Regions from separate parts of the Mesorhizobium sp. M0909 genome, predicted to be linked through region 1. Evidence: predicted binding sites of a transcription regulator. Region 1 holds the regulator's gene; the other holds the start of a gene.
The links. Region 1 encodes PhoB, which activates phosphate uptake and scavenging genes when phosphate is short. Its sites were predicted from a motif close to TGTCATNNANCTGTCAT; they were not measured.

Region 1 (7,126 bases):
GAGTTTTTTCGAGCGTCGGAATAAACGATGACAGCGCCACCTGCATCTGACACTATTTGCCGCATCTGACACTATTTGTCGGACATTACCGACGGCTTCCGGTTCATGAGCGGCCGCGGCAACCGGGAGGAAAGCAAAACGATGTCGGTCGGAATCCGCCACGACGATTTGCGCCGGCGCAACCGGGCGATGGTGATCTCGGCGGTGCGCCGGGCCGGCCAGCCATCGCGTACGGAGATCGCAGCCACCACCGGCCTCAGTCATTCAACCATATCGGCGATCTCCTCCGACCTGATACGGGAAGGCATCCTCGCCGAGAGCAAGGCAAGTGAGCCCGTTTCGTTGAAACGCGGTCGTCCGCAGGTCGGCCTCGCCCTCAACCCGGAAGCGGCGGCGGTGCTGACCGTGGTGTTGTCGCTGAATTTCCTGTCGGCCGCCATTATCGACTATGCGGGACAGGTGGTCGCCGAGGAACAGCGCCGGCTGGACACGCTGACCATGCCGCGCGACGAACTGATCCGCGAATGCAGGGCCATCGTCCGGCGCCGGCTTGAGGACCCAGACCTTGACGTCCGCAGTGTCGCCCGCATCGCCCTGGCGATTCAGGGCATTACCGACTCCCCTGCACGCGCCATGCTGTGGTCGCCGATCACGCCGCAGACCGACATCGCCTTTGCCGACATGCTGGAGGACGAATTCGGTATCCCGGCCACGGTGGAGAACGACTGCAATATGATGGCGGTGGCTTTGCGCTGGCGCGATCCGGATCGCTATCGCGACGACTTCATCGCCATCCTGCTTTCGCATGGCATCGGTATGGGGCTTGTGCTGAAGGGCGAACTGTTCACCGGGACGCATTCCTCGGGCGGCGAATTTGGCCACATGATCCATCGTCCGGGCGGAGCGCTCTGCCGTTGCGGGCGGCGCGGCTGCGTCGAAGCCTATGCCGGCAACTATGCCATCTGGCGCAACGCCAGGCAGATGAGCGAAGACAGCGAACCTATCGCCGACGTCAGCGACGCCGACATGCGCGCTCTGGCGGCCCGCGCGCGCGAGAAGGATGGGCCGGAACGCGAGGCCTACCGCAAGGCCGGCGAAGCGCTGGGTTTCGGTCTCGGCTCGCTGTTCGCGCTGATCGATCCAGCACCGGTCGCGATGGTCGGCGCCAGTGCCGCTGCCTTCGATCTGATCGAGCCGGCCTTGCGCAAGGCCATCGCCCAGACCGCCGGTGGCCAGCATTCGGGCTCGATCTCCTTCGACACCGAGCCAAACGAATTGCCGCTGATCCGCGAAGGCTGCGCGATGCGGGCGTTAAGCTTCGTCGACCAGGAGATTTTCGCGCCGGGCGCGCAAATGAGGCCCGGCGTCAGAAGGAACGTCGCCTGACCAGGCGGGTCAATCTTCCCTGATCGCATAGCCGGCGCCGCGGATGGTGCGGATGACATCCGGCATGCGGCCGTTATTGACGGCTTTGCGCAGCCGCCCGACATGCACGTCGACGGTGCGTTCGTCGATATAGATCGTCTCGCCCCAGACATTATCGAGCAACTGGCTACGCGAGAAGACGCGGCCCGGATGCCGCATCATGAACTCGAGCAGCCGGAATTCGGTCGGCCCGAGCCGGATCTCGCTCTTCTTGCGATAAACCCGGTGCGATTCGCGATCGAGCACGATGTCGCCGACCTTCAGCACGCTGGACAGCACTTCCGGCTTGGCGCGCCGCAGCAGCGCCTTGACCCTGGCCATGAATTCCGGTGTCGAAAACGGTTTGACCAGATAGTCGTCGGCGCCGGTCGAAAGACCGCGCACCCGGTCGCTCTCCTCGCCGCGCGCGGTCAGCATGATGATCGGCAGCCGCTCGGTTTCGGGGCGCACGCGCAACCTGCGGCAGAGCTCGATGCCGGAAACCGCCGGTATCATCCAGTCGAGCACCAGAAGGTCGGGCACATTTTCCTGCAAACGGATCTCGGCTTCGTCGCCGCGTGTCACCACCTCGACCTGGTAGCCTTCGGATTCGAGATTGTAGCGGAGCAGCACGCCCAACGGCTCCTCGTCCTCCACCACCATTATGCGTGGTGCGATCATCGGCTGGGCACCCCCATCATGTCACCGGTGCAGGCATTGTCGTTTCGTCCTGCTTCGGACGATTGACCGGCAATTGCTCGCCGGTCAGCACATAATACGCATTTTCGGCGATGTTGGTGACATGGTCGCCGATCCGCTCGAGATTCTTGGCGCAGAACAGCAGATGCGTGCAAGCGGTGATGTTGCGCGGATCTTCCATCATGTAGGTCAACAGCTCGCGGAACACCGACGTGTATTTGACGTCGATGCGCTCGTCGGCGGCGCGCAGCTTGGCCAACGCGGCCGCATCGCCTGCAGCATATTCCTCGATGACGCCCTGCACCTGGATGAGCACTAGCTGCGCCATCGCATCGATGGAATGCGATAGGTCGCGCGGCGTGACGCTGAGGCCGACCGCGCTCACACGCTTGGCGATGTTCTTGGCAAGGTCGCCGATGCGTTCGAGGTCGCCGGCCATGCGGATCGCTCCGACGACATGGCGCAGATCGTGAGCCATTGGCTGGCGCTTGGCGATCAGGGTGATGGCGCGATCGTCCAGTTCGCGTTGACGCGCATCCATGATGGCGTCGTCGGAGACGACGCGTTGCGCCAGCACGTTGTCGGAATTCAACAGGGCCTTGGTCGCCCCGCCGACCATCGAACCGGCGAGGTCGGCCATGTCGCGGATCAGCTTGCTGATCTGCTCGAGATCCTCGTCGAAAGAAGCGACTGTGTGTTCGCCCATGGTCCTGTCCTCATATGCATGATCGGAACGGCTCAGCCGAAGCGGCCGGTGATGTAGTCCTGCGTGCGCTTCTCGCGGGGCGACGTGAATATCTTCTCGGTCCGGTCGAACTCGACCAGTTCACCCAGATACATGAAGGCGGTCTGGCGCGACACGCGCGCCGCTTGCTGCATGTTGTGGGTGACGATGACGATCGTGTAGTCGGCTTGCAGCTCGTCGATCAGTTCCTCGATCTTGGCCGTCGACAGCGGGTCGAGGGCCGAAGCCGGTTCGTCGAGCAGAATGACTTCCGGCTTCACTGCCACGGTGCGGGCAATGCAGAGCCGCTGCTGCTGGCCGCCGGACAGGCTCAAGCCGCTGGCGTTTAGCTTGTCCTTGACCTCGCTCCACAGCGCGGCCCGCTTCAACGCTTGCTCGACGCGGCCGTCCATCTCGGACTTGCCGAGATTCTCGTAGAGCCTGACGCCGAAGGCGATGTTCTCATAGATCGACATCGGGAACGGCGTCGGCTTCTGGAATACCATGCCGATCTTTGTCCTGAGGAGGTTGAGATCCTGCGACCGGTCGAGAATGTTCTTGCCGTCAAGCAGCACCTGGCCCTCGGCGGTCTGTTTCGGGTAGAGCTCGTAGATGCGGTTGAAGACGCGCAGCAGCGTCGATTTCCCGCAACCCGAAGGGCCGATGAAGGCCGTGACGCTGCGCTCGGGCAGCGACAGGCTGATGTCCTTCAGCGCCTTGCTCTGGCCGTAGTAGAAGTTGAGGTTCTTGACCTCGATCTTCGTCTTCTCGGTGACCGTTTCGGTCATCGTCATGTCTGGGGACAACATCTGTGTCATCTGTCCTCTCTGCGTCCGGTAAGGCTGCGGGCGAGGATGCTCAAGCCCAGAACCGTCAGGGTGATTATGAGTGCGCCGGTCCACGCCAGTTGCTGCCATTCCTCGTAAGGGCTGAGAGCGAACTGGAAGATGGTCACCGGCAGGCTGGCCATCGGCGCGTTGATATTGCTGCTCCAGAACTGGTTGTTGAGCGCGGTGAAGAGCAGCGGCGCCGTCTCGCCGGAAATGCGTGCTATCGCCAGCAATATGCCGGTGACGATGCCGGACAATGCGGCGCGGTAGGCGACCGAACGGATCACCACCCAGCGTGGTGCGCCGATCGCGGCACCGGCTTCACGCAACGCGTTCGGCACCAGGTTGAGCATGTCTTCAGTGGTGCGCACGACCACCGGAATGACCAGGATGGCAAGCGCCACGGCGCCGGCAATGGCCGAGAAATGTCCCATTGGCCGCACCATCAATTCATAGACGAACAAGCCGATGATGATCGACGGCGCCGACAACAGGATGTCGTTGATGAAGCGGACGACGGTAGTGATGCGCGAAAAGCGTCCATACTCGGCCATGTAGGTTCCCGCCAGCACGCCGATCGGCGTGCCGACGACAACGGCGATGATCGTCATCAGCAGGCTGCCCGCGATGGCATTGAGCAGGCCGCCGGCCTCGCCCGGTGGTGGCGTCATCTCGGTGAAGACCGCGAACGAAAGCCCGGCTGTGCCCTTGTAGACCAACGCACCGAGGATGAGCGCCAGCCAGGCAAGCCCGATGCCGGCGGCGACGACGCAAAGCGCCATCATCACCGAATTCCTGGCTTTGCGGCGGCTGTGGAGCGATGAGGATGTCGACATCGGTCAGGCTCCCGTACGGGCGTCGATCCGCATCAGCATATAGCGGGCGGCGGCAAGGATCAGGAAGGTGATGACGAACAGGATCAGGCCGAGCGCGACCAGCGAGGAGGTGTAGAGGTCGCCGTCGGCCTCAGTAAATTCATTGGCGATGGTCGCCGAGATCGTCGTGCCCGGTGCGAACAGGGAGGCACTGATGCGATGCGCGTTGCCGATGACGAAAGTCACCGTCATGGTTTCGCCGAGTGCCCGGCCGAGGCCAAGCATGACGCCGCCCATGATGCCGATGCGGGTATAGGGAATGACCACGCGCCGGGTCACCTCCCAGGTCGTGCAACCGATGCCGTAGGCCGACTCCTTCAGCACCGCCGGCACCGTATCGAAGACATCCTTGGTGATCGAGGTGATGAAGGGCAACACCATTATGGCGAGGATCAGCGCCGAGGTCAGAAGGCCGATGCCGTAAGGAGGGCCGGCGAAAAGGCTGGATAGTCCCGGCACGCCGTGGAAGATGTTGATGATGAAGGGCTGTATCGTCGTCTGCAGGAATGGCGCGAACACGAACAGGCCCCAGATACCATAGATGATCGAGGGAATGCCGGCCAATAGCTCAACCGCTATGCCGATCGGGCGCCTGAGCGGGCGCGGGCAGAGCTCGGTGAGAAAGATAGCAATGCCGATGCCGATCGGAACCGCGATCAGGATGGCGATGGCCGCCGTTACCAGGGTGCCGTAGATCGGCGCCAGTGCGCCAAATTTTTCCGTGACCGGATTCCAGCTCTCAGTCGTCAGGAAAGAAAAGCCGAAGGACGACAGCGCCTGCCATGAGCCGGCAAACAGCGAGATCGCGACACCGCCGAGGATGACCAGCACAAGGATTGCGGAAGCGCGGGTGAGTCCGCGAAATATGGCATCTGTGAGCGCGAAGCGCCGCACCGTAGCGTCCCTGGCCCGGGCTGCTGCAGATGATGGCATGGCATCGGAAGCGATGGTCATTGGGTCCTCGCGATTAAAGGCAACAGGGAGGGCGCCGTCGACGCCCTCCCTGGAGGAGATTACATAGCCGAGTAGAGCGGCTTGCCATCGTCGCCGACGACTTCCTTGGCCCACATGGCCTTGACGCTCTCAACCACCTTGTCGGGCATCGGAACGTAGTCCAGCTCGCCGGCCATCTCGTCGCCCTTGTCATACGCCCAGGCGAAGAATTTGAGCGCTTCGCCGGTGGTCGCGGCGTCGTCCGGCTTCTTATACAGGAGGATCCACGTCGCCGCCGTCATCGGCCAGGACTCGGCGCCCGGCTCATTGGCGAGGATCACCCCATAGCCCGGCTGCGAGCTCCAGTCGGCATTGGCCGCTGCCGCCGAGAACGCGGCTGCGGTGGGCTCGACCTTCTTGCCGTCCTTGTTGATCATGTCGGTGTGGGTGAGCTTGTTCTGCTTGGCGTAGGCGTATTCGACATAACCGATCGCGCCGCCGGTCTGGGAGACGTTGTTGGCAACGCCCTCATTGCCTTTGGCGCCGATGCCGACCGGCCATTCCACGGCCTTGTCGACGCCAACCTTTTCTTTCCAGTCCGCGCTGACGTCGCCGAGGTAATAGGTGAAGTTGAACGTCGTGCCCGAACCATCGGAACGGTGAACGACCGCGATCGCTTGCGAAGGCAGCTTGACGTCGGGATTGAGCTTCTTGATCGCCTCGTCATCCCAGCTCGTGATCTTGCCGAGGAAGATGTCGGCCAGCGTCGGGCCGTCGAGAACCAACTCGCCCGGCTTGATGCCTTCGAGATTGACGACCGGAACGATGCCGCCCATCACCATCGGGAACTGAGCCAGTCCGGACGCTTCAAGCTCGTCGCCCTTGAGCGGCGCATCCGAAGCGCCGAAGGTAACGGTCTTGGCCTTGATCTGCTTGATACCGCCGCCGGAACCGATCGACTGGTAGTTGAGGCCAACGCCGGTGTCTTTCTTGTAGGTGTCGGCCCACTTCGCATAGATCGGGTAGGGGAAGGTGGCGCCGGCGCCGGAGATGTCCGCGGCGAGCGCGGAGGACAGGGTGAGGGTGGTCGTCGCCGCCATTGCAATCGCAACGGCCGCCGAGCGGATGAAATGTCTCATGTGGCCTGCTCCTGTTCGGAATATGGTCTCTCGGCGCCATTCCTCCGGCGCCCGCTGAGGCCAATAGCCCCCGATTATTACAGTCGCATGACAGTTTCATGTCGCTCCGGTAACGTCGTCCAGCCGGGTTAAGAAGGAGCGGCCGCGGGCTTTGTCGGCATGGGCCGCGGTTTGCCGCTGGAATCAGCAGCTTGCGTGATTTCCGGCCGGCATCGTCGGCTCGGCGATCGCAGCCACCGGCTTTAAAAGAAAAAAACCGGACGGGAGCGCGTTGCATGCAGCCAGAACGTGTCATGGCCGCGCCATCGCCGAAACAGGTCCGTTGGGGTAAATCTGACCCTGTTTCTTGCCGGCGGTCGCTGCTCCCGCCCGTAACTGGAGGAGCGGAACTTCGAACATCCCATTGTCGCCACTGAGCGCGGCTTTGGTATGGTGCGATCGCACCATGGCCTTACGCTGGAAGCGTTGACGAATCGCAAGTTTCTAACTCGCGCTGGATCCCCATTCGCGCCCGACTCGGCG
Region 2 (7,126 bases), on a different contig from region 1:
TGTCGTAGCGCCTGCCGAGATGCAGCGGAGGGGTCAGGTTCGAGCCGGCAAAGTATCCGGCGAGCGAAGGTTTGACTGAAACAGGCATTGCGATCTCCAGAGGAAAGGCCGCGTTCTGCCCCGACGATGTGTCAGGGACATCAAAACCGTGCCAAGAAGTAGAATATCAAAGGCAGGACTCGCCAAGCGATTCTGCCGGGGTTTGCACATCATCAAGATTGAAATAAAGATTCAAACTCGTATCAAAGAGAGGCTTCCTAATTGCTACGTTGGCGCCAGTGGTTGCGGCTGTATGCTGCAGGGGTAGTCGCTGCGATAAGTTTCACAGTGGCCCTGGTTTTGATGTCCGTATATCGGGTTGGTAGCTTGAACCATCCAATACCGGGATACTTGTACAATTATGGAAATGGGCGCGACGCGGCCATTATTATAATGATTCTCATTTTTTTAATTGCGCTAGTTACGATAAATTTTGCAAATAAGATTGAGGAAAAAACCAAATCGCTTGTAGATATTGGTTATGACAAAAAAATTATAGAACTTATCAGGTTAAATCAGACTGGTGGTGCTATTCTTATCACGTTAGGATTTCTTTCTATTATTTTGGACATTTGCCTGAGCGGCTGACTTATTCGGGACGTCAACCCCCATGCTTCTCCAAAAACTGATTGGCCGACAGTTCCCGAAAATCGTCGAGCGCGGCGCGCAGCCGGGCGTGATCCCAATCCCACCAGGCGAGCGCCTGGTAGCGCTCCGCGGTGCGGCGGTCGAAGCGTTCGCGGATCGGCTTGGCCGGTACGCCGGCGACGATGGTGTAGGGCGCGACGTCCTTCGACACCACTGCGCCGGCGCCGACTGCCGCTCCATCGCCAACAGTAACACCGGGCAGGATGGTCGAGCCATGGCCGAGCCAGGTGTCGTGGCCGATGGTGACGCGTTTGGCGCGGCGCTGGGCGAAGAATTCGCTCTCGTGCTCGGCGTCGTCCCAATAGTCGGACGCGCGATAGGTGAAATGGTGCAGCGTCGGCCGCCAGGTCGGATGGTTGGTGGCGTTGATGCGCACATTGGCGGCGATGTTGGCGAATTTGCCGATCGTCGCGCACCAGACGCCGCAGTCCTGCATCATGTAGGAATAGTCGCCGAGCGTGCTTTCGGAAACCCGGCAGCGCTCGGCGATCTCGGTCCAGCGGCCAAGCGTCGAGTTCTCAACTTGCGCCGTCTCGTGGATCAGCGGTGCCTCCGACAGTTTCCTCGTCATGCGGCGATTTTTCCGGCGGCGAAGGCGGTCACGTCGATGATACGGTCGGCCACCGCCTCGCGCACGTCGTGGTCGTGGAAGATGCCGAGCAAGGCGACGCCCGAGGCCTTCTTGGCGGCGATCAGGGAAATCACCACGTCGCGGTTCCTTGCGTCGAGCGAGGCGGTCGGCTCGTCTAGCAGCAGGATCGGATGCTCGGTGATGAAGCCGCGCGCGATGTTGACGCGCTGCTGTTCGCCGCCGGAGAACGTCGCCGGCGGCAGCGCCCAGAGTTTTTCCGGCAGGTTCAGCTGCGCCAGCAAGGCACGTGCCTTGCCGCGCGCGACCTCACGCTCCTCGCCGCGCTCGACCAGCGGCTCGGCGACGACATCGAGCGCCGAGACACGCGGCACGGTGCGCAGGAACTGGCTGACATAGCCGATGGTAAGCCGGCGCACGGCAAGCACGGTGCGCGGGCTGGCAGTTGCGAGATCGATGAGCCCGCCCTCGTGCTGGACGATGATCTGGCCTTCATCGGCGGCATAATTGCCGTAGAGCATTTTCAGGATCGAGCTCTTGCCGGCGCCGGACGGGCCGCCGAGCACGGCGCATTCGCCGGCCCTGATCGCGAACGAGACGCCGGCGACGACCGGCAATTTGATGCCGTCGCGCAGATGCATGGTGAAGCTCTTGGCGACGTCGGAGACAACGAGCGGGGTTGCCATAGTCACACCTGCAGAATGGAAGAAACGAGAAGCTGGGTGTAGGGCGCGCGCGGATCGTCGAGGACGCGGTCGGTGAGGCCGCTTTCGACGACGCGGCCGTCCTTCATCACCATCATGCGCTGCGACAACAGCCGCGCCACGGCGAGATCGTGGGTGACGACGATGGCCGCCAGGCCGAGATCGGTGACCAGGCCGCGCAACAGATCGAGCAGGCGCGCCTGCACCGAGACGTCGAGGCCGCCGGTCGGCTCGTCCATGAACACCAGCCGCGGCCCGGTGACGAGGTTGCGGGCGATCTGCAGGCGCTGGCGCATGCCGCCGGAAAAGGCGCGCGGCTCGTCGTCGATGCGGTCTTCGTCGATCTCGACGCGCGACAGCCAGTCGACCGCCGTCGCGCGGATTTTGCCGTAGTGACGGTCGCCGACCGCCATCAGCCGCTCGCCGACATTGGCGCCGGCCGACACCGTCATGCGCAGCCCGTCGGCGGGGTTCTGATGGACAAAGCCCCAGTCGGTGCGCATCAAAAAGCGGCGCTCGGCCTCGCTCATGCGATAGAGCTCGCGGAATTGGCCGTCGCGCATGCGGTAGCTGGCGGTGCCGGAGCTGGGCAGTAGCCTTGTCGACAGGCAGTTGAGCAAAGTGGTCTTGCCGGAGCCGGATTCGCCGACCACCGCCAGCACTTCACCCGGCCAGAGGTCGAAGGTGACGTCCTCGCAGCCGACGCGCGAGCCGTAGAATTTGGACAGCGCCGAAACGCGCAGCAGCGGTTCGTCGGTCATTGGGCCGGCTCCGTTTTTTCCAGGGCAAGAGGGGTTTCAGGCGCAAGATGGCCGCGATGGCCTTCGGCCCGCCGCTTCTCGCAATGATCGGTGTCGGAGCAGACGAACATGTGGCCGCCATGGTCGTCGAGGATAACTTCGTCGAGATAGACGTTCTCGGCCGCGCACAGCGCGCAGGGCTGGTCGAAGGTCTGCACCTCGAACGGATGGTCCTCGAAGTCGAGGCTGACCACATCGGTGAAGGGCGGCAGTGCATAGATGCGCTTTTCGCGGCCGGCCCCGAACAATTGCAAAGCCGGCGAACGGTGCATCTTCGGATTGTCGAATTTCGGCGTCGGCGACGGGTCCATGACATAGCGGCGCTCCACCTTGACCGGATAGGCGTAGGTGGTGGCGATGCGGCCATGTTTGGCGATGTCCTCGTAAAGCTTGACATGCATGAGCCCGTATTCCTCCAGCGCATGCATCTTGCGCGTCTCGGTTTCGCGCGGTTCGAGAAAGCGCAACGGCTCGGGGATCGGCACCTGATAGACCAGCACCTGGCCGGCGCTCAGCGGATATTCAGGGATGCGGTGGCGAGTCTGGATGATGGTCGCCTTCGCCGTCTCGGTGGTGACAGCGACATTGGCGACCTTCTTGAAGAAGGCGCGGATCGAGACGGCATTGGTGGTGTCGTCGGCGCCCTGGTCGATGACCTTCAGCACATCGAGGGGACCAATGATCGAAGCGGTGACCTGCACACCGCCGGTGCCCCACCCATAGGGCATCGGCATTTCGCGCGAGGCGAACGGCACCTGATAGCCAGGGATGGCGATACCCTTGAGGATCGCCCGGCGGATCATCCGCTTGGTCTGCTCGTCGAGATAGGCGAAGTTGTAGGTGGCGATGTCGGTTGGTTGTGCGGTCATTCCGCGGCCTCTCTCTTCTCTTCGGCCTTGCCGGCGTTTTCGCGGGCGTCGTGCTCGGCGCGCATGCGGCGCACGAGGTCGAGCTCGGCTTGGAAATCGACATAATGCGGCAGCTTCAGATGCTCGACGAAGCCGGTCGCCTGGACATTGTCGGAATGCGAGATGACGAACTCCTCGTCCTGGGCGGCGGCGACGACATCCTCACCCAACTCCGAGGCACGCAGCGCGCGGTCGCATAGCGCCATGGCCATCGCCTTGCGCTCGCTCTGGCCGAAGACAAGGCCGTAGCCGCGGGTGAATTGCGGCGGCGCCTTGGCCGAGCCCTTGAACTGGTTGACCATCTGGCACTCGGTGACGCGGATACTGCCGAGCGGCACTGCGAAAGGCAGTTCCGGCACGTCGAGCTCCAGCTCGACCTCACCGATACGGACCTCACCGACGAAGGGATGGTTGCGCGCATAGCCGCGCTGGGTGGAATAGCCGAGCGCCAATAAAAACCCCTCATCGCCGCGCGACAACGCCTGCAGGCGGATGTCGCGCGCCATCGGGAATTCGAGCGGCTCGCGGGTGATGTCGCCGGGGACATGATCTTCAGGCATGTCGCCGTCGGATTCGATCAGGCCCTCGCGGGCGAGGATCGCCGACACGCGCGGCATGGCTTCCGCTTCGCCGGCACGCTGCTCCGGCTCGGCGACTTCGCCGCCTGCAGCAAGCTCGGGATCGAGCAGCCGGTGGGTGTAGTCGAAAGTCGGGCCGAGCAACTGGCCGCCGGGCAGGTCCTTGTAGGTGGCCGACACGCGCCGCTCGACCAGCATCGTGCCGGTGTCGACCGCCCTGGTGTAGCCGAAGCGCGGCAGCGTGGTGCGGTAGGCGCGAATGAGGAAGATCGCCTCGATCATGTCGCCGCGCGCCTGGACGATGGCGAGTGCCGCCAATTCCGTGTCGTAGAGCGAACCTTCACTCATCACCCGGTCGACGCCGAGCGCCAGCTGCTCGACGATCTGGTTGAGGCGAAGTGCGGGCACCGAACGATCGCCGCGCCGGCGGTCGGCGAGCAGTTTGTGGGCGTTGCGAATGGCCGCTTCGCCACCCTTTACCGCGACATACATCCTATGCCTCCATCATCTTGATGCGCGTCGTGCGCGGCAGGCAGGCAATTGCTTCGGACGTGGCGAGGATGATGTCGACGCCACGCGGAAAGCGCTGGTTGTTCTGCTTCCATTGCTCGACGAAATGGCGCGGCATTTGCGCCGGCGCGATCGTCGCCGTCTTCTCGATGCCCGGGCCTTCGAGCAGCAGCGGAGCGCCGGAGACAAGATCGCTGACCTCGAGGATCAGCGTCGTGGAGCGATCGGGATAATCCTGGGTGCCTTGCGAAAACCCGTCGAGCGCCATCATCTCGGCCGGGGTGGCGATCAGCGCGAAATGCGCGTCGGCCGATGTGTTGGCCAGCGGCGCGCCGGTATGGAAGCCAAGCCAGGATTTCACCGTCGCTGAAGCCTGCAAGGCGGGGTCGAGCCAGAGCGGCGTGTCGTTATCGCACAGCGCCAGCGCAATGGCGCCCGCGGTGGCTGACAGCGGCGTCGGTGGATGGGTAAAGACCGGCAGGGGCTGCAGTGTGCCCGGCCGCGCCATCGCGTCCATCACTGCGCGGAAGACCGTCTGGGCGTCGAACACCGGATCGGCAAAGCCGCCTTCGATCGCTTGGGTTGCGATGTCCATCAGTCTTCTCCGCGTACCATGGTGAAGAAATCGACCTTGGTCGCCGCCGTCTCGGCGCGGCGCTGGTCACGGGCCTTGGCCAGTGCCGCCCGCAAGGGCGCGACGAGCCTGGCCTCGACCTCGTTGCGGTGAGCCGGGTCCTGCCAGAGCGCGTCGGCGATTGCCGCCAGCCTTGCCTTCTGCTTGTCGCGGCCGAGCGCATAGCAGTGGCCGACCTGTCCGGAGGCGAGCCTGACGGTGGCGCGGGTGACCGTCGCCTCGCCAACGTTGAACGGCGCGCCGCCGCCACCGATGCGGCCACGCACGGTCACCAGGCCGGTTTCGGGGCCGCGCAGGAGTTCCGCCTCAGAAGGCAGGCCGGCTTCGTTCCACAGACGGACGATATCGTCGCCGGTCGATTGCGCCAGCGTTGTCATAACGGCCTTGCGCTCAGCCTGATCGCGCGCTTCCTGTCCTCGCATGGTTAACACTCCCTTGCATCGACACTTGTCTATTGATATAGACAATTATACAAATTATACCTATTATCTAATGCGTGTCTATGACGGGTGCATGACAGGGCGAGAAGAGGGGGCGCAAAGGTTGGGGCAGAAAATGATCGGACAAGCCAACAGCATCGAGCGGCGCAGCGGTGTCGCGCTGTGGCGGCAGATCGCCGATCAGATCCTGCATTCGATTGCCGTCGGCGATTTTCCCGAAAATGCGGCGTTGCCGCCGGAGGTGGCACTTGCCGAGCGCTATGGCGTCAACCGCCACACCGTCCGCAGCGCCATTGCAGCGCTGGTGCAGGAGGGTGTGCTCAGGGCAGAGCAGGGGCGCGGCACCTTCGTGCTGTCGCGCAGGCGGCTGTCATATCCGATCGGCGCCCGCACCCGCTTTTCCGAAGGATTGCAAGGACAGGCGTCCGAGCGGCATATCACCTTGCTTGCATCATCGGTCGAGCCTGCCAACCGTCGTGTGGCAGAGAGCTTAGGCCTTGCAAAGGGGGCCGACGTGATACGTCTGGAAACGCGCGGCGAAGCCGATGGAATGCCGGTGTCCCGCGCTGCCGGCTGGTTCGATGCCAGGCGCTTTGCCGGCATCGATGCTGCCATGGCGGAAACCGGTTCGATCACCGCATCGCTGGCACGTTTCGGCATTGACGACTATCTGCGGCAATCGACGGTGCTGTCGGCGCGCCATGCGGATGCCGCCGACCTTGCGGACCTCGACCTGCAGCCCGGCGCCATCGTGCTAGTGACGGTCGCCGTTAACGTCACGCCCGACGGTCAGCCGATCCAGTTTTCGGAGTCGCGCTTCCCGGCCGAGCGGATCGAGCTCAAACTATCGGCGCTCTGAGATGCGCCAGCCCTGGCATCATCCGACCTGGATAACCGCCTTGATCAGGCCGGACTTCTCATGCGCCCAGCGGGCAAGATCGTGCGGCGTTTCGCCAAGCGTCGTGCGGTGCGTGACGAGCTTTGCCAACGGCACCGCGCCGTTGCGGATCGAGGCGGCGACATGGTCGAAATCGGCACGCAGCGCGTTGCGGCTGCCGATCAGCATCATCTCGCGCTTGTGGAATTCGGGATCGGAAAAGGCGATGTCGTCCTTGACGACGCTGACCAGGACCAGCGCCCCGCCATGCGCGACATGGGCGAAGGCCGACTGCACCGACTGGGTGTTGCCGGTGGCATCGAAAACCATGTCAAAGCCATCGCCGTCGGTTGCTTGCCGCACCAGGTCCGCAGCAGCGCCCTGCGAGCCGTCGAGGGT

Region 2: the regulator PhoB is predicted to act here: its motif matches at 5,913-5,929, upstream of phnF (phosphonate metabolism transcriptional regulator PhnF).

The regions. Positions count from the first base shown of each region.
Region 1 is NZ_JAMYOA010000001.1:356,626-363,751, reverse strand. It holds gene NKH83_RS01870 (ROK family protein) at 142-1,386, shown strand; gene phoB (phosphate regulon transcriptional regulator PhoB) at 1,396-2,085, opposite strand; gene phoU (phosphate signaling complex protein PhoU) at 2,102-2,809, opposite strand; gene pstB (phosphate ABC transporter ATP-binding protein PstB) at 2,842-3,645, opposite strand; gene pstA (phosphate ABC transporter permease PstA) at 3,642-4,493, opposite strand; gene pstC (phosphate ABC transporter permease subunit PstC) at 4,497-5,486, opposite strand; gene pstS (phosphate ABC transporter substrate-binding protein PstS) at 5,546-6,604, opposite strand.
Region 2 is NZ_JAMYOA010000002.1:346,145-353,270, reverse strand. It holds partial or broken gene NKH83_RS04290 (DUF1868 domain-containing protein) at 1-88, opposite strand, end outside; gene NKH83_RS04285 (DapH/DapD/GlmU-related protein) at 641-1,258, opposite strand; gene phnL (phosphonate C-P lyase system protein PhnL) at 1,255-1,962, opposite strand; gene phnK (phosphonate C-P lyase system protein PhnK) at 1,965-2,741, opposite strand; gene NKH83_RS04270 (alpha-D-ribose 1-methylphosphonate 5-phosphate C-P-lyase PhnJ) at 2,738-3,649, opposite strand; gene NKH83_RS04265 (carbon-phosphorus lyase complex subunit) at 3,646-4,758, opposite strand; gene phnH (phosphonate C-P lyase system protein PhnH) at 4,760-5,371, opposite strand; gene phnG (phosphonate C-P lyase system protein PhnG) at 5,371-5,832, opposite strand; gene phnF (phosphonate metabolism transcriptional regulator PhnF) at 5,966-6,709, shown strand; gene NKH83_RS04245 (zinc-binding alcohol dehydrogenase family protein) at 6,728-7,126, opposite strand, start outside.